Regions from separate parts of the Vagococcus entomophilus genome, predicted to be linked through region 1. Evidence: predicted binding sites of a transcription regulator. Region 1 holds the regulator's gene; the other holds the start of a gene.
The links. Region 1 encodes LexA, which represses DNA repair genes until DNA is damaged. Its sites were predicted from a motif close to CNAACANNTGTTNG; they were not measured.

Region 1 (15,230 bases):
TATCAGCTGCTTTACCATAGTTATCTTATCGAAGCGAAGCGGATGAACCGAAAGATCAAGGTGGGGACTGATAGCGTGACCAATTTGCTCTTCGAAAAGTTTGAAGGCAACATCGGAACATTACAAAATCAAGTGAAAATTTCTTGTGCCAAAGCGTACAACCAACAAAAAGATGCAGAGACAATTGTCATTAGCAACAAACACTCGCTTGACTCTTACATAGAAATTGATCCTAGTAAAGCGTTTGATGCTCCTTTTATGTTGCCTACTGAAAGTTACGCTTCAAACTGTTTAACTTTTGCACGCTCTATAGAAGAAAATGAGCAAAGCATGGTGCATTTCTCCGATCAACAGTTTGAAATCCAAAAGATGATTCGGATGATGAAAGAAAACATAAGTCAGGTTTATCTTGACAGTGGGTACTTGAATCTAACTTTAAGCAAAATGAATCAGTATCTTACCAACATCATCCAACAAAAATATGGCGTGAAAATTGGTTGGGACGACAAATCTTTGCAGGACTTGGCTATTATTTATCAGTTTTTTTTAGAATTGCCAAATACATTTCAGACCTCTGCATTTCGACTAGGCAAACGTGTTCAACAAAAATATCCAAGATCCTATGACTTATTTTATCCTTTTGTCGCTTATATATTTAAAGAAACTCAAGTTACAAAAGAATTCATTTCCTGGCTAACGGGTATAACTGTTTACACATTACCATCCAATGATTGTAAAAAAATTGAAAGTATTGATTTTGTTTGTATATTGGTTTCGCATGGCGCTTCGATGGCTACTAGTATTCAAGAGGTCGTCAATAATTTATGTGGAAACTATCTATTCGAAGCATTCGATATGCCCATAGATACTTCAATGAAAGAGATTAGTACAGAAATAAATAGCTATTTACAAAGAATTGGTAAAAAAAATTCTGGTGTTATTTTGCTATTTGACATGGGCTCTCTTAGTGAAATGTATAAAGAAATCAAACCGTCTATTGAGTCAGATTTACTAGTCATTAACAATCTTACAACTGCGATTGCATTAGATGTTGGATTAGAGGTTCAACAAAATTATTCATTTAAAAAAATTGCTCAGAAGGCGGAAGGATACAGTCAATTAACAAAAGCTCAATACTATGAAGGTATTTCTCAAAATAAAAATATTATTGTTTCCTGTATGTCTGGCGTCGGCTTATCAGAAGAGATTAAACGGATTATGCAGAAAAGCTTGAAAAAAGAAACCGAGATTATTACTATGGACTACAAAGATTTAAAGTATCTGCTTGAAACACAAGAGGACGACTATTTCGATAAAACAAAATTTATTTTGACGACTACCGACTTACAACAAACAGGACAGACAACGGTCTTAAATATTTACGATATCATGGAAAAAAAAGGAGCAGAGGAACTTCAGCAGTTGTTGCTCGAGAATGGAGAGAATACTGCGTCAATCAAAGAAATGATGGAAGACATGTTGCAGTTTTTTACCATTGAAGGCATCAGTAATCGGCTACAATTTTTGAATCCACAAATCGTGATCAAAGAAGTCCAAACGATTATTGATAAATATGAACAGTATTATCAATGGGCGTTCGATGGAAAGATTAAATTAAATTTATATATGCACATTGCGCTCATGATCGAACGAATGCTCATCTCACCAAGGAAATTAGCACCTCTACCTAAGGCTGATCAGCCCCTTCATCCAGAAAAAGCTGAGTTCTTTTCTGTTTCGAAGAATATTTTTCACGGAATTGAACTTAAATACAACCTGATTATTGATGATTACGAATTATCACTGATGTACGAATTACTCAAAAGTCGAATTTAGGTGTAATCTGCTTAAAAAGTGCTTAATTATTTAAGCACTTTTTTTTATGCTCGCAAATACCTTACGTAGCAGACCTTTTAAAAGTTGGCACGCTTCTTGCTTATATATTAGTGTCAAATAAAAAGGAGGAAACATGAGATGAAAAAGTATGTTGTTGCTTCCCATGGTGAACTAGCTAAGGGTATGCAAAGTACATTAGAGCTATTTTTAGGAACCGAACCTGATATTCATTATTTTTCTGCCTATACCCAAGAGGAGCCTGATATTGAGCAGGAAATAGAAAAATTTTTCTCAGAACTAAATGAAGAAGATCAGGTTGTTATCTTTACTGATTTGTACGGCGGAAGTGTCAATCAAAAATTAACACTTGCTTCTCAAAATCATAAAAATATTTTTATCATTTCTGGATTTAATATTCCACTCATTCTCGAAGTGATTTTGGGCACTGATTTGATTACGGATGAATGGCTTGAGCAAATGATTGAAAAAGGAAAAAACGGAATGCAAAGAGTACAACTAAAACAAGCCGAAGAGAACGAAACTAGTTTCTTCGAATAAGAGAGAGGACGAAAGAAAATGATTAAAGCACTAAGAGTAGACGAAAGATTGATTCACGGACAAATTGCGATGGTATGGTCAAAAGAATTGGGGATTGATGGCATTGTAGTAGCAAATGATGAAACTGCCGCAAATGAAACTCAACAAATGGCTTTGAAGATGGCTGTTCCAAGTGGAATTAAGGTGATTATTAAGACAGTTGCAGGGGCGATTGAGCTCGTTCAGGACCCTCGAGCAGAAAAAATGAAACTGTTAATCTTGGTAAGAACTGTACATGACGCTGTCTCAATTGCTAAAAGTGTATCCAATATTTTATATATGAACATTGGAAATGTTGGGAAAGCTGTTCAAGCTAACAAGACAACCTTTACTCAATTTGTAATGTTAACCGACGAGGAAATCGCTAGCCTTAAAGAATTAGTACAACTTTATCCAGAAACTGCCTTACAAAATGTTCCTGGAGACAAGCGTGAATTAGCTAGTAGTAGCCTTAAAAAAATGAATTTGTAATGAAATGACAGGTTAGGAGGAAAAAAGTATGCTATATCAAGCGTTAATTGTTGCTCTTATCGTATTTATCACAGTAGGAGGGCAAGAGCTACTCGGGTTTACAATGCTCGGCAGACCAATTGTGATTGGTCCATTAGTTGGTCTTGCGTTAGGTGACATTCAAACTGGCTTATTGATTGGGGCTTCTCTTGAAACAATCTTTATGGGCGTCGTTAATATTGGTGGGGCGAGTTCAGCAGAGCCAGGTCTAGCAACAGCTCTTGCAGTTGCCTTTGCCATCCATTTACACGGGGGATTAGGGATTGCTTTACCGATTGCCATCCCACTTGGAATTATTGGACTACAAATCAAAACGTTGTTATACGTTGGTGTTGTAGGACCATTTGCAAGCAAATTTGATTCTTTAGCTAGCCAAGGAGATCAAAAAGGCATCACTCGACTTCACTTTGGACTTTGGACACTACAATGGTTCATCTATGCGTTGATTCCATTCTTTGCGATTTTGGTTGGTTCCTCTGCTACACAAAAACTTTTAGAAATGATTCCAACAGTCATCACAAATGGACTAACTGTTGCAGGAAATCTATTGCCCGCAGTCGGCATGGCAATGTTAATGAAAATATTATGGGAAAATAACATTTCTGTCTTTTATTTCTTAGGATTTTTAATTGTTGCGTATTTCAAAGTACCCTTGATTGCAATCGCGGTTCTAGCAATCATTATTGCAGTTCTAACCGCTCAACGTGATTATCAGCTAAAAAAAATGAACCAAGATATTATGCAACGTCCTGCTCTAACAGATAATTCAGGCAGTCAAGAAGAATTAGAAGAAGACGATTTCTTTAGTTAGGAGATAAAAACAATGGCAAATAAACAAAATGATTTAAGCAAACAAGAAAAGAAATTACTAAAACAAATGTATTGGCGCTCCTTTACCCTCTTCTCGGCAGTAACGCCTGCAAAACAAGGGGCATCAGGTTTTGAATATACAATGCTACCTTTTATCAACGCTTTTTACAAAGAGGATGAAGCAAGAAAAGAAGCGATGGTCCGTCAAATGTCGTATTTCAATTCCAATGTTGCACTAGCTCCATTTGTAATGGGTATCACTGCATCAATGGAAAAAGAAAACAGTCTAAAACCTGGCTTTAATGCCGATTCAATCAACGCCATCAAAACAAGTCTGATGGGACCATTAGCAGGAATTGGGGACTCAGTTTTTTGGGGAGTGTTAAGAGTGATAGCAGCAGGAATTGCTGTTAGTTTAGCGAAGTCAGGAAATATTTTTGCTCCACTTGTTTTCTTACTCCTTTTCAATGTACCCATTCAAATGATTCGTTGGTACGGTGGTCGTTTAGGCTACACCTTGGGCTCTTCTTATATATCAAAATTATACGAAAATGGGTTAATTAACATTTTGACAAAAGCTGCAAGTATTGTGGGGTTAACCATGGTTGGTGCAATGACTGCACAAATGGTAATTTTTAAAGTAAAGTGGAACATGGTAGTCGCAGGGAAAACGATTCTCAAGACTCAGAATATGCTTGACCAAATTTTTATTGGCTTAGTTCCACTACTTATTACATTGTTTTGTTTTTACTTGCTCAAAAAGAAAAATGTTTCAATTAACTATTTAATTTTTGGCATTATCCTCATTGGGATTGTTCTTTCAATGTTAGGAATTGCCTAAATATCAAGCTGAAAGGAGAAGAATCATGACAGAAAAATGGTGGAAAAATGCAGTAATCTATCAAATTTATCCCAAAAGTTTTGCAGATAGCAATCAAGATGGCATTGGGGATTTAGAAGGGATCATTGAGAAACTACCTTATTTAAAAAAACTCGGGGTTGACGCACTATGGATTAGTCCAGTTTATCTCTCCCCACAAGTTGATAACGGATATGACATTACGGATTATCGCAAAATTGATCCTATTTTTGGGGATAATGAAACGATGTATCGGCTAATAGCAAAAGCTCATTCAGTTGGAATCAAAATCATTATGGACTTTGTTGCAAATCATACTTCTGACCAAGCATTATGGTTTAAAGAAAGTCGCAAATCAAAAGAGAACTTTTTTAGCGATTTTTATATCTGGAAAGACGCGTTACCAGACGGAAGTGCTCCTAACAACTGGGGCTCCAACTTCGGTGGCTCTGCGTGGACGTGGGATGACATGCGACAACAATATTATTTGCATTATTATGCCAAAGAACAACCTGACTTAAATTGGGAAAACCCAAGAGTTCGCCAATATATTTATGACATGATGCGTTTTTGGAAAGCGAAAGGAGTAGATGGCTGGCGGATGGATGTTATCACCTCTATTTCAAAAGATTTAGACTTTCCAAATAATCCCCAAAGTTACAGCACTTCAAACCAACAAAATGGGCCAAGAATGCACGAATTTATCCACGAAATGCACAAAGAAGTTTTGGCTCCTTTTGGTATGATGAGTGTAGGTGAGTCGCCTGCATCGACTTCTAAGGATGCTCCGCTACTAGTCGATCCACAGCGCGAAGAGCTAGATATGATTTTTACTTTTGAGCACATGCATGTTGACCGTAAAAAAAATGATATCAATGGGCGTTGGGCCTTACAAAAAATGGACTTAGTGGAGTTGAAACGAATTCTTTCAAATTGGCAAGTTGACTTAGAAGGAAAAGGTTGGAATGCACTGTACTTTGAAAATCATGACCGGGCACGTGTGATTTCAAGATTTGGTAACGACACTAATTATCGCTACTCTTGTGCAACAGCTTTTGCTACGATTCTTCACGGGATGAAAGGTACTCCTTTTATCTACCAAGGAGAAGAAATCGGCATGACCAACCCAAAATTTGAGCTATCTGACTATGTTGATATTGAGTTAAAAGGAAACTACGAAGAAGTGGTTAAGAAAAATAAAACACTATCAGAAGAAGAATTCTTAAAAGCCGTTCATAAAGTCAGCCGTGATAATGCTCGGACTCCAATGCAGTGGTCGTCTGGGCCCCATGCTGGATTTTCGACAGTCAAACCATGGTTTAAGGTTAATCCTAATTACAAAAAAATAAATGTTGAGACAGACTTATCTAGCAATCAGTCTATTTTTAACTATTATCAAAAACTAATTCAACTTAGACACAATGAACAATTATTGTTGGATGGAAACTATACATTACTTCTTGAAAAGGATCCTAATTTATTTCTCTATAAAAGAGAGAGCCAACAATCAGCTTGGTATGTCCTGGCCAATTTAAGTGATACACCGCAAGAGATGCCTGAAATCATTCAAAAAGAAAAAGCTGAGAGTCAATTTGTCATAAAAAACAACCCAAATCGGACCAATTTAAAAGATGCGTTAGCACCTTATGAAGCCTTCATCGTATCTATCTAGCTTTATGCAAATCAGCATGAGAGAAAACTTTTATCATTTAGTTTTCTCTTTTTTAATTGGATAAGGTATATTATTTCTATTTTTTTGCTTTTCATGTCATAATAAGAGTATAGGAAAAAGGGAGGAATGCAAAATGACAAACAAAGATGAATTAAAGGGAAAAGTAAAAGAAGGATTCGGAAAAGTTTCCGGAGATGATTCTAAAGAATTAGAAGGCAAAGCTCAAGGCTTATTTGGAAAAGCAAAAGATAAAGTAAGCGAAGTAGCAGACGACGTTGCTAAAAAAGTGAACGAAACAGTTGACGATATTAAAAATAAAAAAGAAGACAAATAGATTCTAATTACAAGGGGAGTTGTGTATGTTACATTTAATTTGGGTTTTAATCATAGGTGCAGTGATCGGAATTATCGCTGGAGCTATCACGAAACAAGACTTACCGGCTGGTTGGATTGGCAATATTGTTGGTGGGTTAGTTGGTTCATGGTTAGGTGAAAAATTACTTGGTTCGTGGGGACCACATATTGCTGGTATGGCTCTTATTCCATCTATTATCGGCGCGGTTATTTTAGTTATCCTTGTTTCTTGGTTCTTTAAATCGAGAGCAAAATAATTACATAAATGTATTAAAAAAACAGGAAGCTTTTATGCTCCCTGTTTTTTTAATACATTTATGTTGACTTTTTTTGATTACGGTTGTAATCTTTATATATGGATTACAGTTGTAAACGAAGAGGTGAACCTATGAAAAATGAAAGAATTTCCATCAGCGATGCGGAATGGAAAGTGATGCGGACGCTTTGGACAAATCCGAACATCACTAGTCAACAACTAATCAACTTGCTAAGCTTATCAACCAATTGGAAAGCAGCAACCATTAAGACTCTATTAGGTCGTTTAGTCAAAAAAAACTTTGTCGTGGCAACCAAATCTGGAAGTAAATATACTTATATGACAACTATTAAAGAATCGGAGACGATTAGGGAAGTAGGGGAAGAATTTTTAGCTCATATTTGTCGCAAGCAAGTAGGCAAAACAATTGTTGATTGGATTCAACGCTCTGAACTCTCCTTTAACGATATTGAGGAGATTCAACAGGCTTTAACAGAAAAAAAGGCTGATGCGGTTGAGGAAGTGATGTGTCACTGTGAACCAGGGCAATGTCACTGCTGCAAATGGTCTTAAAGTCAAAGAAAGGATTTTGAAAAATGAAAAAGAAAATAAATGTAACCATTCCCAGTATCAGTTGTAAACACTGCGTACAGACGATTGAGCAGGAGTTAAAACAGTTAGAAACAGTCAAAATTCGTATCAATCTTAAGAAAAAAACGGCTAAAATTGAATTCGATGATTCCAAATTGTCAACGACTGATATTTTAGCAGCTATCGAACATAGTGGTTATACTGCAAAGGAGGTTTAAACTATGAAAACAAATGAACAGTTTGTTTTAACAGGAATGTCTTGTACAAACTGTGCGGCGCGTATTGAAAAAGAACTGAACCAACAAGCAGGCGTTGAAAATGCAACCGTCAACTTTGCTACTGAAAAAGCAAGTGTTGTTTTTGATCAGACGATAATCAATGAAAAAGAACTGGTTAATGCTGTAAAACGCATAGGCTACGGAGCCGTAATAGACTCTAAAGAGTATCAAGCGACGATTCAAAAAAAACAGGAGCATGACGCAAGGAAAATGACCATTGCACTAATATTAAGCACTGTACTAACCTTTCCGATGGTCCTTAGTATGTTTGCTATGTTGTTAGGTTTTCATTTCGCTTGGGTGATGTTTTTACACCAACCATGGGTCCAATTGCTCCTAGCAACGCCTGTGCAGTTCATCATCGGCTTTAGATTTTATAAAAATGCATTTCATGCATTAAAAAATAAAGCGCCTAATATGGACGTTTTAGTTGCAATCGGAACTTCTGCTGCTTATTTTTTAAGTATATATAATGGATTTTTTTCCAATAATACTTCCGTTCTTTATTTTGAAAGTAGCGCAGTGATCATTACCTTAATTTTACTGGGAAAGTGGTTAGAGCATAAGGCAAAAAGAAAAACAAGTGACGCAATCCGGCAATTGATGGCCTTAAAAGTCAATACTGCTGTACTAGTAAAGAACGGAAAAGAAACGGAAACGCCCATTTCTAATCTAAAAATCGGAGATGTTATCCGGATAAAGCCAGGGGGACAAATTCCTGTAGATGGAATTTTACTTAGAGGCCAAGGAACAATTAATGAGAGTATGCTAACCGGAGAAAGCATGCCTGTTGATAAGAAAGAACAAGAAGCGTTGTATTGCGGGACGCTCAACACTACCGGTAGCTTCCTAATGAAGGTTACTCAGCTCGGAGAAGAGACCGTACTCTCCAAAATTATCCATACTGTCGAAGAAGCTCAAACTAGAAAAGCACCCATCCAGGATATTGCAGATAAGATCTCTCGATATTTCGTTCCTGTAGTTCTATTCATTGCTGGAATCGTATTTATCTTGACAAGTATCTACACCCGTAATTACGAACTTGCAGCGATACATAGCGTTTCAGTCCTTGTTATTGCTTGTCCCTGTGCACTTGGACTAGCAACTCCCACTGCGATTATGGTAGGAACCGGATTAGGGGCTAAAAGAGGAATCTTAATTCGCGGAGGAGACAAGTTACAAGAGCTTGCTTCCATTTCTAGTGTGGTGCTAGACAAAACTGGGACGATTACAGAAGGCAACCCCAAAGTGACAGATTTTTCTGCGGAAGTAGCTATTCCAGAAAAAAATATTCTTCGAATTATAGGAGCTCTTGAAAAGCAATCCGAACATCCGCTTGCTAATGCAATCACAAAGTATACTGATTCTAAGGTAATGGACTATCCTGCTGTGAATAATTTTCAGGCAGAGATTGGCTTTGGTGTCCATGGAATAATTGAACAGCATGACTATTATGTTGGTTCCGTTCAATATGCACGCCAGAAAATAGCGCTTGACTTGAAAAAAATCGAGGAAATTAACCATTTGGAAGCTAGTGGAAAAACGGTGATGCTTTTATTTGACAACGATTATGTGTTAGCACAAATTTCTGTTGCCGATACAATCAAAAGCACCTCCAAATCAGCCATTAATAAGCTCCAAAAAATGGGGATTGACGTATATATGTTAAGCGGGGATACTCAGACTGTCGCTCGTACTATAGGTGAGAAAGTAGGATTAGATAGCCAGCATGTTTTTGCAGGCGTACGCCCCAATGAAAAAGCCGATTTTATCCGTAGCCACCAGACACCAAAAAAGGCGATGGCGATGGTAGGAGATGGAATCAATGATGCACCTGCTTTAGCAACAGCTGCGATTGGAGTAGCAATGGGAAACGGAGCAGATGTTGCTATTGAAACTGCTGATGTGACAATAATGAATGGCGATTTGGAGCAACTCCTAGTGGTGATTCAATTAGCTCAACACACAATGAGAAAAATTAAGCAAAACTTATTTTGGGCATTTTTTTACAATCTTATTGGTATTCCTTTTGCAGCATTGGGATTTTTGAGTCCGATTATTGCAGGGGCAGCTATGGCATTTAGCTCAGTTAGCGTATTACTCAACTCTTTAAGTTTGAATAGAATGAAAGTAAAATAATTTGTGTGAAAACCTGCAGACAAAAATAGAGTGGACTACCACTCTATTTTTGTCTTGACTGTGTGGTAACCCGACACTATACAATTGCTTTAGGAGGTCAAATAATGAAATTATTAAGCACTGGAGAGCTAGCCACATTGTTTTCCCTGTCTAAATATACGATTCGACATTATATTGAAATTGAGTTACTCATTCCTCATCAAAAAAATAAAAATGGCTATTATTGTTTTGATGAAGAAAATATTTACACACTCTATCAGATTATCGTCTTTAGAAATATTGGGTATTCTCTCAACGAAATCAAACGTATTTTAACACATGATACACTCGTGGACGCACTAGAAACAGCTAAAACCAATTTACAACAAAAAATTGACGAATTATTTGCAATAAAATCAACAGTCAATAACATTTTGGAAGCTCAAAAAAGCTATAAATTAAACGAGGTTGTTTATTTTGAGCGGACGACACGCTATTTTAAAACTTTGCCAAGTATCGCCCTTGAAAATGGTCAAGTAAATCTACTGAAAGCAGCAAAAGCAAAGATAACACCGCTAGATGAAGTATTTTATGTCACATCAAAAACACTGCCACATATCCCGTGCTTAGAATGTGAAGAAGAAGAGAGTGCGTTTGATTTTCCAAAAGGAACCTATGCTTGTAAAAGCTTTCTGGTCAAAGATGAAGCATGTATTTCGGAAAATGTTGCGCTCTTTTTATCTGATATGCTGCTTACAGTCAACGGTCTAAGTCAAAATGAACTACTTCTTTACGAAAATATTCCTTGCTCATTAGCCTATAATAATGAGACAGTTTTTTCCATGGAAATTAAATTGTGAACGGTCCTGTCACAGAAGTAAAGCAATTTGGCGCACTTGGTTTATTTGAAAATGACGAAAAAAAATAGAGAAGAGGCTTTTTCAACATGAAAATTGTGACAACTGAAACAATAGCTACACAAAAAATTTCCGAAATCAAGGGGGCAATTTTTAGCGAACAAGTAATTTCAGTCAATATTGTGAAAGATGCTTTAAGTGGAATTAAGGGTATTTTTGGAGGGAAGTCACACGCTTACTCCGCCGAATATAAAAAAGCAAGAGAGCTCGCTTTGATTGAATTAAAGGATGAAGCAAAAAAATTAGCAGCTAATGCGATTGTAGATGTTCAGCTACATTTTAATCAGTTTATAAACTCTGATATTATGCTGATTGTAGTCACAGCAAGTGGTACAGCTGCCGTAATTGCCCAAAATCAGCCTAACATTTAGCCCCCACAACTTTTTTAGCTGTAGGGGCTTACTTTTTATTTAGCTAAAAACTGCTCTAATATTTGAGTGACTCTTAGCATCTCCTGATCCGTCCCAATCGAAATCCTGAAAAATTGTTCTAAGCGCTTATTTGTAGGGAAAAAGCGAACAAAAACATGTTGCTCGTTCAGAAATTCAAATAATGCTTGCATATCAGCTTTGGGATGTGTCGTCAAAACAAAATTCGTCTTAGATGGAAGGACGACAAAACCTAACTGATTGAGCTTATGAGCAAATAGCTCTCTTGTATGTTGAATTTTTTGATTGATTTCTAGGTAGTACGTCTGGCTTTCAACCGCACTAACAGACAGTTCCTCGGATAGTGTGTCGACAGAGTAGGGATTGAACGAAGATTTGATGGACTCTAAAACCTGAATAAGATTTGGGTTACTTATGGCATAGCCAATCCTAAGACCCGCCAATGAGCGAGATTTGGAAAAGGTATGGACCACAACTAAATTCGGATACTTTTCAATTAAGGGGATAACAGAGACGCCACCAAAATCAATATAGGCCTCATCAATGATAACCACGCTATCTGAGTTATTTTTTAATAATGTTTCGATTGTGGGGCTCTCCTCATAAATTCCAGTTGGAGCATTAGGATTGGGAATTAAAATCCCCCCATTAAATCGATTATAGTCTTCAAAGTTGATACGAAAATCTTGCTTGAGAGGAACTTCTTGATAAGGAATATGAAACAAATCTGCCCAAACTTTATAAAAGCCATATGTGATATCAGGAAACAGAATAGGCTCTTTACTATTAAAAAAAGCTAACATACAAAAGGCTAGGATCTCATCTGAGCCATTCCCAATTACGAATTGATTACTCTGTAAGTGGTATTTTTTCGCTAGCGCTTCTTTTAACTTTTGATTGCTAATGGAAGAATAACGACTCAATGATTTTCCATCAAAATGTTTCAATGTATCCAAGACAGCAGGAGATGGGGGATAGGCATTCTCATTTGTGTTAATTTTTATCATGTCAGAAAAATTTGGCTGTTCGCCAGGCACGTAAGGCGAAATTGATCGAATTCCTTTCACTTGCATCACTCCTCAAATATGAATACTCTTACTATAAATAAATTTTCAGAAAATAACAAGAATTTACAAAATATTTTTAATTATTTCCCAAAAAGATGGAGCAATGAACAATTTTTATGCTAATATAGAAATCATCAAGGAGGGGAAGTATATGAAACATACGCTTTCACAAAAGTTCAATCGCCAAGTCGATCAAATTTCTGTCTCACTTATTCGGAAGTTTGATGAGCAAGTTACAAATATTGATGGCATTATCAAATTAACCCTAGGAGAACCAGATTTTAATACCCCTGAACATGTAAAACAAGCTGGTATTCAGGCCATTGAGGAAAATTATTCGCACTATAGCGGGATGTCAGGATTAATGGATGTTCGGGTAGCTGCTAGTGAATTTTTCGCAAAAAAATATGGCTTACATTACAAACCCGAAAGTGAAATTCTAGTTACAATTGGGGCAACAGAGGCAATCTCCGCTTCGTTATTGTCTATTTTAGAGGCAGGGGATAAAGTTTTGATGCCTGCTCCGATTTATCCAGGTTATGAACCCATCATTACTTTGGCAAATGCCAAACCAATATATATTGATACATCAAAAAATGATTTTGTGCTAACACCAGAAATGATTGATCAAGCAATGGTAGAGCATGGGGACGAGGTAAAAGCGATTATCTTGAATTATCCAAGTAATCCAACGGGTGTCACTTATACGAGGGAAGAAGTCCAGAAAATTGCTGAAAGTTTGAAAAAATATGACATTTTTGTGATAAGCGATGAAATATATAGTGAACTAACTTACGGTGGAGACCATGTCTCAATTGCAGAATTTATTCCTGAACAAACCATTTTGATTAATGGCTTATCCAAATCACACGCGATGACTGGCTGGAGATTAGGCTTTATTTTATCAAATGAGGCGTTCATTAAAGAACTAATGAAAGTTCACCAATATTTGGTCACTGCAGCCTCAACTGTTTCACAAAAAGCAGCAGTGAAAGCTTTGACACAAGGGATAGATGATGGTCTTGAGATGAGAGCTGAATATCAAATAAGGCGCGACTATGTTTATCAAAAAATGAACGACCTAGGCTTTTCAATTGCTCGTCCAAATGGGGCATTTTATATATTTGGAAAAATTCCAAAAGGCTTTAATCAAAATTCAATGGAATTTTGTGTCGATTTAGCTCAAAAACAAGCATTGGCTCTAATACCTGGAATTGCTTTTGGACCAGAAGCGGAAGGATACGTTCGTGTTAGCTATGCTGCTAGTATGGAAAACTTAGAAAAAGCCATGGAACGCCTTAGCAACTACATGAAAGCACATCCAGCACAATAAAAAATGAAATCATCCTCTTATCACAAGAGAGTGATTTCATTTTTTCTAAGTTTATAGATGACTACGATAAAGCCCAACAACTTTACCTAAAATCGAAACAGAAGTCAAAATGATCGGTTCCATCGTATCGTTTTCTGGCTGCAAGCGAATGCGGTTGTTTTCTTTAAAGAAACGTTTACAAGTTGCTTCATCCTCATCGGTCATCGCAATCACAATCTCTCCATTAGAAGCACTAGACTGCTTCCTCACAATCACGTAATCTCCGTCTAAAATTCCGGCATTAATCATACTTTCACCACGGATTGTCAGCATAAATAAAGAGTTTTCTTCATATTTTAAATGCGGTGGCAATGGAAAAAAATCGGAAGCTTCTTCCACTGCTAAAATAGGCTCACCAGCCGTTACAGTCCCAAGCATCGGGATGAGTTCAGATTTGACTCCAATTAGTTCTAACCCTTGTGCGGTAAGCTCGATTGCTCTTGGTTTTGTCGGATCTCTTTGAATAAGGCCTTTTTTCTCTAAACGAGATAAATGCCCATGAACAGTAGATGTAGAAGAAAGGTTAACAGCTAAGCCAATTTCTCTAACAGTGGGCGGATAGCCTCTTTTTTCTACTTCTTCATGAATATATCTTAAAACTTCTATTTGTCTGGATTCTTGCGGTTTGACCATCACTTTGCACCTCACAATTTCTCTATTAACGAAATTGTACCATACAAATGAAGCGAATTCAAACAAATGTTCGCATTTTATTTAGTTGAAAAAAATAGAAAGATACGCTACTATAAAAAGAAAAAGCTGGAGGACAATTATGTTATCTAAAGAAAAAATTGCTCGCATTAACGAATTATCCAAAAAATCAAAGGAAGAGAGTCTAACCTTATCTGAACAAAAAGAACAAAAAGAGTTGCGAGCAGAATATCTGTCAGAATTTAGAAGAGGCATGCGTAATCATATTGAGGGAGCCAAAATTGTTGATCCTGAGGGAAAAGATGTTACACCAGAAAAATTAAAACAGATTCAAAAAGAAAAAGGGTTACATGGACGTAAATAATCTTTTAAGATGAGTTGAATTCTCGATTAAAACGGTTGCAATTGTAACCTATTACAAGTAAAATATAATTAAGGTAAAAATTACCTAAAAGGGAGGACGATTATTTTGTTTGATAAAACAGACCAACTAGCAGTAAATACTATCCGCACGCTTAGCTTAGATGCAGTCCAAAAAGCAAATTCTGGACATCCCGGATTACCTCTTGGTGCAGCGCCAATGGCATACGCACTTTGGACAAAACATCTAAAAATTAACCCAACAACATCTAGAAATTGGGTGGACAGAGATCGCTTTATTTTGTCTGCTGGACACGGTTCGGCTATGCTATATAGCTTGCTCCATTTAGCTGGATACAAAGTTGGAATAGAAGACTTAAAAGCTTTCCGTCAGTGGGAAAGTAAGACGCCTGGTCATCCAGAGGTTCACCATACAGACGGGGTTGAAGCAACTACAGGACCACTCGGACAAGGAATTGCAATGAGTGTTGGTTTTGCAATGGCAGAAGCCCACCTAGGTGCAACATATAACAAGCCTGACTTTGAAATTGTCGATCACTACACCTATGCTCTTTGTGGAGATGGGGATTTGA
Region 2 (15,230 bases), 550 kb from region 1:
AAAAGGAACGTCCATATCGATAGAAAAAGTTTTACAGGCTTGCGTCAGCATTTGTGGGTAATAGTTGGAACTAATTGGATTCCATGGAAGAATGGCCCCTTCGTTTAATGTTTTGCTTGGATCTGGAACAACCAAGTCTACATCTACTTCTAGTTTCATCCCCAAACCATCACATTCACTACAGGCACCAAATGGCGCATTAAACGAAAACAATCGAGGTTCGAGTTCTCCGACAGTAAAGCCACATAAAGGACAAGAATAGTGCTCGCTAAAGACTAGTTCCTCCTGACCTATGACATCAACAACAACACGTCCTTCTGCGAGATGGAGGGCGCTTTCTAAAGATTCGAATAAGCGTGAGCGAACCCCGTCTTTAACGATAATCCGGTCAATGACAATTTCGATTGTGTGTTTTTTATTTTTCTCAAGCTCTGGCACTTCTGTGATATCATAAATCACCTTATCCACACGAACACGCACAAATCCCTCACGCTTTACTTTTTCGATTATTTTTTTATGTTGGCCTTTTTTTGCAGAAATAATTGGCGCTAAAATTTGCAATTTAGATTTTTCTGGTAAACTCAAAATTCTTTCAACCATTTGATCTACAGACTGGCTGCTGATCTCCATCCCATCATTAGGACAAATTGGATGCCCCACTCGCGCGTAAAGTAAGCGCAAATAATCGTTGATTTCTGTAGCTGTTCCAACTGTTGAACGGGGATTTCGACTGGTAGTCTTTTGATCAATCGAAATCGCTGGACTCAACCCATCAATACTATCCACATCGGGCTTGTCCATTTGACCTAAAAATTGTCTAGCATAGGCAGATAAACTCTCTACATACCGTCTTTGTCCCTCAGCATAGAGCGTATCAAAAGCTAAGGAGCTTTTCCCAGAACCGGAAAGCCCCGTCACTACAACTAATTTATCTCTTGGAATTGTCACATCAATATTTTTTAAATTATGCGCTCGAGCACCATGAATTTGAATTTTATCATTTGCCACTACACATCACCACTTTCTTCTTATTTACTTGATTTCAAATCTAGTACAACATCTCTCAGTGAAGCAGCTTCTTCAAAATCAAGTGCTTTTGCTGCTGCGCGCATTTCTTCTTCTAATTTATGAATCAACACTTCTTTTTCATCTGCTGAAAGGTTGCTGTAATCCAAGTCTTCCTCTTCAATATCTAACTCTTCAACTGCTTTAGATATCTGAATCTTGTCACGAATTGCTTTAATAATCGTTGTAGGCACGATTCCGTGTTTCTCATTATACGCCTCTTGAATAGAGCGTCTTCTCGACGTTTCATCCATTGCTTTTTGCATCGATTCTGTTATGCGATCTGCATACATAATCACTCGACCATCAGCATTTCTTGCAGCTCGACCAATCGTTTGGACAAGGGAGCGCTCACTACGTAAAAAGCCCTCTTTATCAGCATCCAGAATGGCTACCAGCGAAACTTCTGGGACATCTAGTCCTTCTCTTAATAAGTTGATGCCAATTAAGACATCAAATTCTCCCAAACGTAATTCCCGAATAATTTCTGTTCGCTCTAAAGTTTTAATATCGCTATGCAAATAGTTTACTTTGATTCCAAGTTCTTTCAAATAATCCGTCAAATCCTCTGACATTTTCTTCGTCAATGTCGTGATAAAGACGCGTTCATTTTTTTCAATCCGCTGATTGATTTCCCCAACCAAATCGTCTATTTGCCCCATAATAGGACGCACCTCAATCAATGGATCTAATAATCCTGTCGGACGAATAATTTGCTGAATCACTTGATCCGTACGTTCCATTTCATAAGGTCCTGGAGTTGCCGAAACATAGATAATTTGATTGACATGCTCTTCAAATTCACTTAATTTTAGTGGACGATTGTCTAGTGCACTTGGCAAACGAAATCCATGATCAATCAACATTTGTTTGCGCGCCTGATCGCCGTTAAACATGCCTCTAATTTGTGGCAAAGAAACATGCGACTCATCTGCGACAATTAAAAAATCCTTTGGAAAGAAATCCAAAAGTGTGTATGGCGCTTCGCCTTTTTGTCTACCATCCATATGTCTTGAATAATTTTCAATTCCAGAGCAATACCCCATCTCACGCATCATCTCAATATCGTAATTGGTCCGTTGCTCTAAGCGCTGTGCTTCGAGTAATTTCTCTTCTGCTCGTAATGTGTTTAACTGTTCTTTTAGCTCTGCTTGTATCTCTGCAATCGCATGTTCCATATGCGCTTCATTGGTCAAAAAGTGAGTAGCCGGAAAAATAGCAACATGCTCTCTTTCGCCAACGATTTCTCCCGTTAAGGCATCTACTTCTCTAATTTTTTCGATTTCATCACCAAAAAACTCAACACGCAGTGCTTTTTCATCTCTTGATGCTGGAAAAATTTCTACTACATCTCCACGAACTCGAAAACGACCACGTTGGAAATCAATATCATTGCGCTCAAATTGAATTTTCACAAGCTCTTCTAGTAATTGACCGCGTTCTTTTTCCATGCCAACACGGAGCGAAAGGACTTGATCCCGATACTCTTTTGGATCTCCCAAACCATAGATACACGAAACAGAAGCGACTACAATCACGTCTTCTCTTTCAAGTAAGGAGCTTGTTGCAGAGTGTCGTAACTTGTCAATTTCGTCATTGACACTGGCATCTTTTTCTATATAGGTGTCGCTAGAAGGGACATAAGCCTCTGGTTGATAATAATCATAATAGCTGACAAAATATTCAACAGCATTATTAGGGAAGAACTCTTTTAGCTCGGTATACAATTGACCGGCCAATGTTTTATTGTGTGCAAGGACTAATGTAGGCTTGTTGACCTCTTTAATTACGTTGGAGATTGTAAAGGTCTTTCCCGTTCCTGTTGCACCAAGTAGAATCTGCTCTTTACAATGATTTTTTAGATTGTTTACTAATTTTTTTATTGCCTCGGGCTGATCTCCTTCTGGTTGATACTTGGATACTAAATCAAATTGATGCTCAGTTTTATGTTGAATCAACTTATTCCCTCCTAAATTTTTATTTTTGAAATAAAAATAGCCACACTACTCATCTTTCAATTCGTTTTTAATTTTATCACACCGAACATATTTTCGCTAGAAATAACTTTTTCGCGTCAAAACAAGCTTTGATGTCAGCTTTTATCTCATTATAAACAAGTTTTTAATGAGAAATTCATTAAAAACTTGAAATTTCCCTCATATTTATTTTATAATTAGACGATATTCGGAATTAAATTAGGAGGAACATTATGAAGAAGAAAAATATGAAGGGATATTTCCTAGCATTCTTTGCCTGTATGTTTTGCTTTTTATTTGGAGCAAAAGTCAGTAATGCTGCTGAAACATATGTTATCGGGACTGACATAACCTTTGCCCCATTTGAATTTCAAAATTCCAGTAATGAGTATGTCGGTATTGACATCGACCTGCTTAATGCCATTGCAAAAGATCAAGGTTTTTCTGTAAAAATCAAAGCAGTTGGCTTTGATGCAGCTGTACAACAGGTTCAAGCAGGGCAACTCGATGGGATGATTGCCGGAATGACTATTACGGAAGATCGAAAAAAAGCATTTGATTTTTCAACACCGTATTTTGACAGTGGGATTGTCATGGCTGTTTCTAAGACCAATAAATCGGTTAAAGAATATTCTGATTTAAAAGGAAAAACAGTTGGTGCGAAAGTTGGAAGTGAAAGTGCCGATTTTATTCAAAAGAACAAAGATAAATACGGATATAAAGTTAAATTAATCGATACGAGTGATACCCTTTACCAAATGGTGCAAAGCGGGAACTTAGATGCAGTATTTGATGACTATCCTGTTATTGGATATGCGATTAAGCAAGGACAACCACTGAAAATGGTCACACAAAAAGAAAAAGGTGGTAGCTATGGATTTGCTGTGAAAAAAGGGCAAAACCAAGAGTTGTTAGAAAAGTTTAATGCTGGTTTGAAAAAGCTTAAAACAAATGGCGAATACCAAAAAATTGTCAATAAATATGTGGACTCCAATGCAAGTTCTTCAAAAACGGTTGATGAGACAACTTATGCTGGTCTTATAAAAAATAATTACAAGTCATTGTTGTCTGGTTTAGGTAAAACTTTGGGTCTAACCTTTGTTTCCTTTATTATTGCAACGATAATCGGAGTCCTCCTAGGGCTGTTCAATGTTTCTGATAGTAAAATTTTACGTTTTATCGCAACTTTTTACATTGATATCATTCGAGGCATTCCACTACTTGTATTAGCAATGTTCATCTTTATTGGTTTGCCAAACTTAACAGGTATTAAAATCAATGAAATGGTTGCAGGTGTTGTGACCCTTAGTTTAAATGCGGGTGCATACATCGCAGAGATTGTTCGTGGAGGAATCAAAGCTGTCCCAAATGGCCAAAATGAAGCCGCTCGTTCACTTGGACTTTCTTATGGCAAAACCATGCAGAAAATCATTTTACCACAAGCAATTAAGATTATGATTCCATCATTTATTAACCAATTTGTTATTTCGTTAAAAGATACAACAATTTTATCTGCAATCGGATTAGTTGAACTGCTCCAAACTGGTAAAATTATTATCGCTCGAAACTTGCAGAGTTTTAAAGTTTACTTAATTATTTCAGTCATTTACATCGTAGTGATCACAATCTTAACCAAATTATCCAATATTCTTGAAAGGAGAGTCCAAAAAAATGGCTAAAAAAGTAATAGTTGAAAACTTGATTAAAAAATATGGCGATAATACCGTTCTTCGTGGCATCAATACGTCCATTGATGATGGTGAAGTTGTCTGTGTCATCGGGCCTTCTGGTTCTGGTAAAAGTACCTTCTTGCGTTGCTTAAATCGCTTAGAAGAGCCAACAAGTGGGACAATTTTGGTTGATGATTTTGATCTAACAGATAAGAAAACCGATATCAACCTAGTTCGTCAAAATATTGGTATGGTTTTCCAACATTTTAATTTATTTCCGCACTTAAGCGTTCTAGATAATATTACCTTAGCACCAATAGATTTAAATAAAGAATCCAAAGAAGAAGCGGAAAAAACTGCCTTAGAATTACTCGAAATGGTAGGATTAAGTGATAAAAAAGATGTCTACCCTGCTTCTCTTTCAGGAGGACAACAACAGCGGGTTGCGATTGCGAGAGCCCTTGCAATGAAACCTGATATCATGCTGTTCGATGAACCAACCTCAGCGCTTGACCCTGAAATGGTGGGCGATGTACTTGAAGTCATGAAAAAGCTTGCTCATCAAGGAATGACCATGGTCATCGTTACGCATGAAATGGGCTTTGCTAAAGAAGTAGCTCACCGAGTTATTTTTACAGATGGGGGCAACTTTATCGAAGAGGGCTCGCCAAAAGATATTTTTGAAAATCCTCAAAATGAACGAACCAAGAGCTTTCTACAAAAAGTTCTGAATATTTAAGAATTTCTTAAAGACCACATGAAAATGTGGTCTTTTTTTCTTTTTTTTCTAAAAATTAGGCAAATAGCGAGATTTTTTTCTTCTTATCTATTAAACTATAAAGGTGGCTTTGCATATAAAAAAAATACCCCGTTATAAAAAATGGAAAACAGAAAGAGATGGATACACTTTGACAAGAATTATTACAGGAGAAGCACACGGAAAAATCATTTTACTTGGAGAACATTCTGTTGTGTACGGGGAACCTTCGATTGCCATTCCGTTCCCTGCCACTAATCTTCAAGTTCACTTGAGTGCTACTGAAAAAGAGTATCTGATTCATTGTGATTTTTACCAAGGATTAGTAGCTGAAATGCCTGAGCTTTTGGATAGCCTGCAAACCTTGATTCATTTGTGTCTCCAAGAATTAGATCCTAGACATGCTGTCCCTTTTCGTTTAGAGATTCAAAGTTCAATCCCAGCCGAGCGTGGCATGGGGTCAAGTGCTGCTGTTTCTGTAGCAACGGTTAGATCCATTTATAAATTTTTTGGTCAAGAGCTGAAAAAAAGACAGTTGCTAGTGCTCGTAGAAGCTGCTGAAAAAATTACCCATGGCAATCCTAGCGGTCTAGATGCACTCATGACAAGTAGTCACGTCCCCTATTATTTCATAAAAAATAAAACCTGTACCCCACTTCCAATCAATTGTTCAGGAACGCTAATTGTAGCTGATACGGGGATTACAGGTCAGACAAGAGCTGCTGTTAAAAGTGTCGCGCAAAAGATTTCAGGAAAAGACCAGACCACGTATCAGCCAATGATTAAAGAGTTAGGTCTACTTGCTGCTAATGGGAAAAATTTTTTACTAAGTAATCAACCCAAACAATTAGGAAATACCCTCACCAAAGCACATACAATCCTTAGAAAATTAGGCGTTTCCAATGATTCATTAGATGACTTTGTTACAACATCTTTACAAAATGGTGCTTTAGGTGCTAAATTAACAGGTGGCGGTCGTGGCGGTTGTATGATTGCACTTGCCAAAGATCTGTCCACTGCTGAAACTATTACACAGGCCTTAAAAGAAAAAGGCGCCATTAAAACTTGGACTTATGAAATGAGTGAATATAATTGACACAAGGTACCGGACGCTGCCGAGCACACACTAATATTGCCTTAATCAAATATTGGGGAAAACAAGACGAACAACTATTTTTACCTATGAACAGCAGTCTTTCCCTGACGTTAAATGCTTTTTATACAGATACAAAAGTAACGCTTGATCAAGCTCTAAAGCAAGATGTTTTTTTGCTTAATCACCAAAAACAATCCGCGGAACAAACTCTAAAAATTTCTAATTTTTTGGATTTATTCAGACATAAGTATTCCATTTCCGCTAAAATATGTGTAGAAAGTATTAACCACGTCCCAACGGCCGCAGGGCTTGCTTCTTCTGCTTCTGCATTTGCTGCCTTAGCTGGTGCAATAAATGAGGCCGCTCGCTTAAACATCGGGTTACAAGAACTTTCAACTTTTGCCAGACGAGGCAGTGGTAGTGCTACTCGTAGTATTTTTGGTGGGTTTGTTGAATGGCAAAAAGGAACATGCTCTACGGACAGTTTTGCCATTCCGCTTGACGATGCCGCTTGGGACATTGGCATGCTAATCGTCGTTGTAAATCACCGTGAAAAAATAATTTCAAGTAGACAAGGAATGAAGCGAACCGTCGAAACCTCCCCCTTTTATCCTGCTTGGGTTAAAAGCAGTGAGAAAGATTTGGTTGAGATGAAAAAAGCCATCGTGACGAAAGATTTTTCAAAAATTGGAGAACTGGCAGAAAGTAGCGCGTTGAAGATGCATGCAACGATGCTTAGTGCCCAACCTCCTTTTACTTATTTTGAACCTGATAGCATTCGTGTCATCCAACGTGTCCAAGAACTACGAAAAAAAGGGTTGGAATGTTATCTCACGATGGATGCTGGCCCTAACGTAAAAATTCTTTGTCGTTTAACAGATATGGACAAACTAAAGCAAGAGCTCTCAACTGAATTTTCACAAGATCAAATGATTTTATCAGGTGTTGGTTCTGGTATTCATTCATTATCAGAAAACGAGTGGCTACTTAGTAAGAAAGGACTGAAATCATGATTCATGCAAGTGCGCCCGGAAAACTATATATTGCAGGCGAATATGCTGTAATTGAACCTGGACACCCTGCCATTATTGTGGCATTAGATCAATTTATTACCGTTCATCTTAAAGAGAGCAAACATCAAGGCTCTATCCGTTCTGGTCAATACGGAGGGTTATCCATTCCTTGGACTAGAAAAAATGGACAGCTACTAATTGATCAAAGAGAAAATCCTTTTGCTTATATTACTGAAGCTGTCTTAATTACAGAAGAATACGTAAAAGAATTAGGCATTTCTTTGCGCTTTTTCGATTTAGAAGTCGAAAGTGAATTAGACAATACGGATGGAAAAAAATATGGTCTTGGCTCGAGCGGTGCTGTAACAGTTGCGACAATCAAAGCTTTGCTCCTTTTTTATAAAATTCCATTTACATCAACTATTCTTTATAAATTAGCTGCGCTTGCCCATTTGTCGATTAAAAGTAATGGCTCTTTTGGAGATTTGGCGGCTAGTACTTTTGGTGGTTGGATTGCCTATTCGTGTTTTGATAAAAAATGGTTGAGTGAAGAAATTGAAAAAGTTTCTTTGCAAGTTTTACTTAAAGAAGACTGGCCCCAACTTAGAATTCAACCACTACTTCCGCCTGAGGATTTGAATCTTTTTATTGGATGGACAGGGACACCTGCTTCCACTACACAATTAGTGGACCTGATGAAAGCTGAAAAAAATGATATGCGTGACTTTTATCACCAATTTTTAGCTCAGAGCAAATCCTGCGTAGAAGGAATCATTAGTGCTTTTGGAAAACACGACTTGAAAGAAATTGAAAAAGGCATTCGTAAAAATCGATTGCTCTTGCAACAGCTTGCACAAAAAAGCGGGGTTCAAATTGAAACAAGCTTACTCAACAAGCTTTGCGAAATTGCCGAGTCTTTTGGCGGTACTGCTAAGTCTTCTGGTGCTGGGGGTGGCGATTGTGGCATCGTAGTAATGCATCAAAATTGCCAAATTCAACCGATGATTCAGTCTTGGGAAAAAAATGGCATTAAGAATCTCCCCCTTCATGTCTTTAGCAAACTATAAACTGCGATTTAGAAAGGACTTTTTAAATGACAGAAAACCGCAAAGATCAACATGTCGCCTTTGCTGAAAAATTTTATGATGCAGCGGCAGCATCTGATTTTGAAAGGGTACGCTTTATTCATCACTCTTTTTCTGAAACGAATAAAAAAAATGTAAGTCTGACAACACAACTTGTGAATACCACTCTTACTAGTCCTTTTTTCATTAATGGTATGACAGGTGGGTCAGATACAACAGCAAAGATAAATGAACAGCTCGCCATTGTCGCAAGAGAAACCAATTTAGCCATGGCTTCTGGTTCTGCCAGCATCACTCTGCGCGATGCTACTACGATGGATAGTTTCAAAATTATCCGTAAGACAAATCCACATGGGCTCATTTTTGCAAATATTGGCGCAGAACATCCGGTAGAGAACGCTAAAAGAGTGGTAGACTTATTGGAGGCGGATGCGCTTCAAGTGCACGTAAACGTCCCTCAAGAGCTTGTGATGCCTGAGGGAGGACGCGATTTTTCTGGATGGTTAACTAATATTGAAAAAATGGTCCGCTCTTTAGATGTTCCTATAATTGTCAAAGAAGTAGGATTTGGAATGGACAGCAAAACACTCCGTCAATTAGAAGTAGTTGGTGTTAAGACGGTGGATATTAGTGGCACAGGTGGAACAAATTTTGCCTCTATTGAAAATAGTCGACGAAAAGAAAAAGAATACAATTTTCTGGAAAACTGGGGTCAGTCTACCGCAATTTCATTGCTAGAGTCCCTATCACAACAAGCAAAGCTTGATATCATCGCTTCAGGAGGAATTCGTTCTGCTCTAGATATTGTGAAAGCATTGGCATTAGGTGCCAGTGCTGTAGGCGTTTCTGGTCAGTTTTTACACTGGATACTCAAAGACGGTGTAGACAAAACCATTCTCCATGTTCAAGAGTGGCAAGAACAAATACAAACGCTCATGACTTTATTAGGAGCAGAGTCAATTGCTCAACTTAGAAAAACAGATATCATGCTTAGTGGACACTTAATAGAATGGTGCCAAGCACGAGGGATTGATTGGACCGCCCTTGCTCAAAGAAGTGAGTGATCCATGCTTTCCGTTGGTTTTGAGTCCTTTATCCTATAACAACAAAAACTGATCCTCATCAATTGATGAAGGTCAGTTTTTTGTTGTTCTCTATTACTAAAAAATTACATTAGTTGGACTATCGCCAAGAGCACTGTCATCGTATCAAATGATTCAAAGCAACCTATCTTAAGGGATAACAGCAAGAAGAAAGAAAAGGAAGGACTGATTTTACTATGCAACCTTCCATGAGATTTCGCACACACACATTTTTCCGTTAATTTCTAAAGCACAATCCCTGAAACTTGCTCTTTTTTTCTATGCATAGAAAGATTTTCTTTTTGTTTCTTCGCTTGATTGTGGATGAGTGTAGCATAGATTGTTTTATCACTAAAAGTTGGTTTTAATCCATGATTCTCTTTACTCCTATCAAAAACTAACTTGGCATAAATCAATTCTTTCCCCTTATTTTGATAATTTTTTATCATTTTTTGTTGCAACCTTTCTCTTGTAGGTTTCGGTGCGATAGGTGGTTTTGGTCTAACTTTATTTTTACTAGTATTTGTCGCAACTGGAACTTTATAAGAGACGTTTAGCGAATCATACACCTTGATAGATTTATTTAACTTTTTGTTTATCTTTTTCATTTTTTTCATAATCTTTTCTTGTTCAATAGGAGTAGCTTGATTTTTTTGATCCCATAACCCTTCATACTTTGCTCTTAAATCATGAATTTTTTTTATTACATTTTTTTTGTACGTTGTCGTTTTAAATAATTGATGCAACCATTTTTTTATCATATCTTTTTCCTCCAATTTTCCTATGCTTTGTCCACTATATCTTATTTTTCTAGTATCCAAAAATCTTCATTTCTTTTTTTGTTAAATTATTGATTGGTTAAGCAATAGTAAATGCAATTTTGAAAGTAAAAATCTTTTTGTAACAGAACAGGATATGTTTCAATAAAAAAGATGTAATTGCACTAAAATATTAGGCAATTACATCTTTTTTTCGTTGATCAAAACTTATTTCTGGCTCAAATGACAACTACTCATGAGCCATATCCATTAGCTGTTCCTCTTTGTTACTTTTGAAGGTTCTCCACTATTTTATTCACCGCTTGCTGCACATATTCTGGTTTTGTCGCTAGATTTAAACGAACAAATCCTTTTGTATTAGGACTAAACCAACTGCCAAAGTCAACTGCCAATCCACATTTATCCTGAATAAACTCTTTTAGTTGCTTAGGCTCAACATACGCGCTTAAATCAAGCCAGGCCAGATAAGTTCCTTGACGATTGCTCAGCACAATCTGTGGGGCTTTCAGAGCTAGTGTCTCTTCTAAATAATCAAAGTTCGCATCTATGACTTCGAGCAATCCATCCAACCATTCTTTCCCACCACGATAGCTTGCTTCGGTTGCAATAACCCCCATCAAACTCGGTTCTGATTTTAAGTGAATGTTCGCATAGGCATCAAATTGAGCTCTTAATTGCTTATTAGGAATAACAATATGCGCATGAAGTAAACAGGCGAGATTAAAGGTTTTTGATGGTGCATTTAACACTATTAACTTATTAAAATAGCTAGCATCCAAATTTAATGCACTCGTGAATTGGACCCCTTTTTTCAAAATATCTTGATGGATTTCATCTGATACAATGAAGACATCATGTTTTTTACAAATACGTGCAATTTCAGTCAGTTCTTCTTTTGTCCAAACTTTTCCGACTGGATTGTGTGGCGAACATTGGATAAACAGCTTCACCTTTTCTTCGACAATTTTCCGCTCAAACTCCTCGAAATCTAAGGTATAATTGCCTTTTTCAGAATCCAGCTCCAAAGTAACAAGATGACGCTTTTGATCTTTTACTGCATTGAAAAAAGGATAATACACTGGCGTTAAAAATAATACACTATCGCCTTGCTCGGTAAACAAATCAATCATTGCATAAAACGCTTGTACAACTCCTTGTGAAAATCGAATCCATTCTTTTTTTAAACCCACACCATAACGTGAGTTTTGCCATTCAAAGTAAGCATCATAATAAGAATCTGGAATACAAGTATAACCAAATACTCCGTGTTCAATTCGTTCAATCATCGCTTCTCGTGTTGCTTTAGGAGCTTTAAATTCCATGTCCGCAATCCACATTGGAAGTAAATCTTTATTGCCAAACCGCTCTTGCAAACAATCCCATTTTAGACAATTTGTTTGCTTACGATCGATTCCATATTCTTCACAAAATGATTGAATTTTTCGACTATTCATTTTTTTGTCCCCCTAAAGTTTATTGCTTCCATTTTAGCATGTTCCTGATCAAAATAAAAGAACACACTTACGGCTAAAAAATTTCCTTTAGCCATAAGTATGTCAGTTGTCAATCTAACTCATTATTTTTTCTTTTTCACAAAGAAGTATCCTGCAAGCCCAATTAATACAAGCCCACAAATGATTAAGATTGGTTTTGCTTTTGATTCACCAGTTTGCGGAAGCGAACTAGTTGTTTGACCTCTTGCCCCTGATTTTGTACTTGTTTTCCCAGCGGAGCTAGTCGTAGTATTCCCTGCCACTGAGTGCGTAGAAGTTGAAGTTGAACTGCTTCCTTCTTGCGTAGAAGAATTCGTTGCACTACTATCACTTGTTGTTGAAGTTTTATCTTCTGATGTTGTTGCTGTTTGTCCACTTGTTGTATCTGTTGAGCCAGAAGTTGTTTCTGTTTGGCTACTAGTTGTATCTGTGGATTCAGATGTTGTTTCAGATGTTGTTTCAGATGTTGGTTCAGATGTTGGTTCAAGTGTTGTTTCAGCTGTACCTGGGTCAGTTGGAGTAGGTGTTTCACTTTCAACTGTAACTAAAACTTGTACCGCTTTACTTTCATTTCCTGCTTTATCTTTCGCTTTAGCGACCACGGTTGTGGTTTTATTTACAGCGAATGGTACGGTATAGTCGTTAAAGGTATTGCCACCATCAAGACTATATTGCAAGAATGTGTAAGCTTTTTGTGCATCAGACAATTCTTTATCATAGCCAATTGTAACAACTGGATATTCTTTTGTTTTGTCATCTGTTACTGCCGCTTTTGCTGAGGCTACATTTTTAACTTTGCTATTTTTGTTTGTATCTGTTGTTTTTGAAGCTTTTGGATATTGTACAGAGACTACAGGATTTGCTGCAATTTCTTTGACAATATTTGTCACTTCATAATTATTGACAGCAGATTCATTTCCGTATTTGTCAACTGCCTTAAATAAAACATGTTGATTACTTGATACGTGAAGTGGTTCTGTATATTTCGCATAGTTTGTACCGTCTAAGCTATAAAGAATCGTTGCATCTTGTTCTGCAGTTGCAGTGAGTACGACTTCTTTATTCGTTACTTCTTTTGTATCAGGTGTTACGGTTGGTACAGCTAGCTCTGCTTTTTTGTAGTCAACAATAATGTGTTTTTGTTGTTGATTTCCCATGCTATCTGTTAATGTTGCGGTTAAAATATTTTTCCCATCTTGCAATTGGATCGCATGATCGAAATTAGCAGCAGCTTTTCCTTTAAAGAAGTCTTCGTTAAAGTAGTCATAGTCTGTATCTGTATAAACATTTTCATTGTTTATTGATAATTTGTAACCTGAGAAGTTATCAGAAATATGACCTGTTACGTGGAACGGATTTTGATTTGTATTTACATAGTAATCACCATTATCCCCTACTTGTAAATTATCCAAGTCTAGAGATGGTAACACCGTATCAACATAAACGTAGTATCCTTCATCCACTAATGGTTTTCCATTGTTTAATGCATCATCCTGAAGGTAAACCGCCACGCTTTGTTTCCCTTGTTTTACAGGTAATTTATACGTGAATTTTAGTGTATCTGGATCATATGAAACTTCTTGCCCATTAATTGTAAAGTGTGTAACTTTTTGACTCAAATGTCCAGTTACAGTATAAGTAGATTCTTTTTCGTTGTAGTCTTTGTTTCCTACACCGATAGCGGTTATATTATTCGTTTGAATGTTGTCAAAGACCACTTTATCCGTTGATGTCGCTGGCTGTGTGTTGGTTACCGTAACAGCTTTTGCTTCATCATTACCATATTGGTCAGTTGCATAAACAACAAGAATGTTATTACCTGAAACAAGTCCTACTTCTGCTGTAAAGGTTCCATCTGTTTGAATCGCAGAGGTAATGTCTTTTGCTTCTCCAGTGGCTACATTTGTAATCATTAATTTTTTAACAGTTTGTCCAGCTTTCCCGCTTAATTTGTAACTTGTTGCATTCACACTAACATTCTCTGTGCTAGGTTCTGTGATAGCTAAGTCAGGAAGTGTCGTGTGTACTTCAACATTGATTGTTTTAAGTACTTGTTTTTGTTCTTTATCTGTTGAAAAGACAATTGTTTTAGTCGTTTCATCAACTGGAATGTCAACATCAAACGTATCAGCATCATGATTTACTTCTACACCATTAGCATAAAGTGTCCCAGCTTCTTTAGGATAAGAACCAGAAGCTGTAAATGATTTAGTTGTATCAGAGTAATCTGCTGTTGCACTTGTGATTACTTGACCTTCTTTTAAATTAAAGAGTAACAAATTATTGGCAGTTCCTTGTTTAATTGTTTGTTCTTTAAATCCTTGATTTCCAGCAAAGTCTTCTACTAGGAGGGCAACTTTATTGCTACCATCTTTTGGTAATTGAGAAGCATCTAAAGGAATTTCAATTGTTTCACCAGTTTGTTTGCTAACATCGTATGATTTTACGACACCATTCACTAAAAGAGCAATATTTTTCAAGTAAGCACCTGATAAATTATCTGTTACTTTTAGTTTTAGGACTTGTTGTCCATTAACAGTTTCAAACGTCATATCAGAAATTTCTGGCGCTTGCGTATCTACTTTGATTGGCAGATAAGTCGTTTGAGCATTGGCTCCCTCAACTGTTGCTTTAGTCGTAATCTTCATTTGATACTGGCCATCTTTTACAACTTCTGCTTTACCAGTTTTGGTATTATAGACAGTTCCATCCCATGTAGCACCTGTTGCATAATGTGTGGTAAAACGACCCGCACTCGGATTGAAATAATCTTTTCTAATTTTCTTTTCTTCATCTAACTTACGGATAACTTTTCCGTTTGCATCGACAACTTCATAAGTAGCAGATTCAGCATTTCTTAAGAAATAAAGTGCTGGATAAGCTTCATCATGGTAGCCATCGCCATCAGGAGAAATTGCATTTTTATCTGGATTGAATTGACCATCTTGTAGTCCTAAGTAGTAACTACTTCCATCAATAAAGTAGCCTTTGCCTAAGATTGATGAGCTATCATAACTTGGTGTATCAAGAACAGCTGCATCTCCGTAGTTTCCATAAAAGCCTAAGTAAGGCATAGTCAATGTTGGGTTTTCATCACTTGTAAATTGAATATACCCTTCAACAAATTGATTTTTTGCAAAAGAGCTTGGAAGTGCTAATTTGATTGTAACTGTTTTACTTTCACCAGCAGCAAGTTTTACTGTATCTTGGTCTG

Region 2: uvrB (excinuclease ABC subunit UvrB) is a predicted target of LexA. The motif match lies at 3,106-3,119, and genes of this name have one in related genera.

What each region holds. Positions count from the first base shown of each region.
Region 1 is NZ_NGJZ01000001.1:679,242-694,471, reverse strand. It holds gene CBF30_RS03165 (sigma 54-interacting transcriptional regulator) at 1-1,836, shown strand, start outside; gene CBF30_RS11895 (PTS sugar transporter subunit IIA) at 1,975-2,394, shown strand; gene CBF30_RS11890 (PTS sugar transporter subunit IIB) at 2,413-2,904, shown strand; gene CBF30_RS03155 (PTS mannose/fructose/sorbose/N-acetylgalactosamine transporter subunit IIC) at 2,933-3,754, shown strand; gene CBF30_RS03150 (PTS system mannose/fructose/sorbose family transporter subunit IID) at 3,767-4,594, shown strand; gene CBF30_RS03145 (glycoside hydrolase family 13 protein) at 4,620-6,284, shown strand; gene CBF30_RS03140 (CsbD family protein) at 6,418-6,618, shown strand; gene CBF30_RS03135 (GlsB/YeaQ/YmgE family stress response membrane protein) at 6,644-6,895, shown strand; gene CBF30_RS03130 (CopY/TcrY family copper transport repressor) at 7,027-7,467, shown strand; gene CBF30_RS03125 (heavy-metal-associated domain-containing protein) at 7,491-7,703, shown strand; gene CBF30_RS03120 (heavy metal translocating P-type ATPase) at 7,707-9,902, shown strand; gene CBF30_RS03115 (MerR family transcriptional regulator) at 10,007-10,741, shown strand; gene CBF30_RS03110 (heavy metal-binding domain-containing protein) at 10,828-11,169, shown strand; gene hisC (histidinol-phosphate transaminase) at 11,205-12,263, opposite strand; gene CBF30_RS03100 (pyridoxal phosphate-dependent aminotransferase) at 12,406-13,587, shown strand; gene lexA (transcriptional repressor LexA) at 13,639-14,259, opposite strand; gene CBF30_RS03090 (DUF896 family protein) at 14,399-14,641, shown strand; gene tkt (transketolase) at 14,747-15,230, shown strand, end outside.
Region 2 is NZ_NGJZ01000001.1:1,226,999-1,242,228, forward strand. It holds gene uvrA (excinuclease ABC subunit UvrA) at 1-1,008, opposite strand, end outside; gene uvrB (excinuclease ABC subunit UvrB) at 1,029-3,023, opposite strand; gene CBF30_RS05820 (amino acid ABC transporter substrate-binding protein/permease) at 3,275-4,720, shown strand; gene CBF30_RS05825 (amino acid ABC transporter ATP-binding protein) at 4,713-5,450, shown strand; gene mvk (mevalonate kinase) at 5,620-6,564, shown strand; gene mvaD (diphosphomevalonate decarboxylase) at 6,561-7,577, shown strand; gene CBF30_RS05840 (phosphomevalonate kinase) at 7,574-8,644, shown strand; gene fni (type 2 isopentenyl-diphosphate Delta-isomerase) at 8,671-9,726, shown strand; gene CBF30_RS05850 (hypothetical protein) at 9,990-10,505, opposite strand; gene CBF30_RS05855 (MalY/PatB family protein) at 10,790-11,977, opposite strand; gene CBF30_RS05860 (S8 family serine peptidase) at 12,100-15,230, opposite strand, start outside.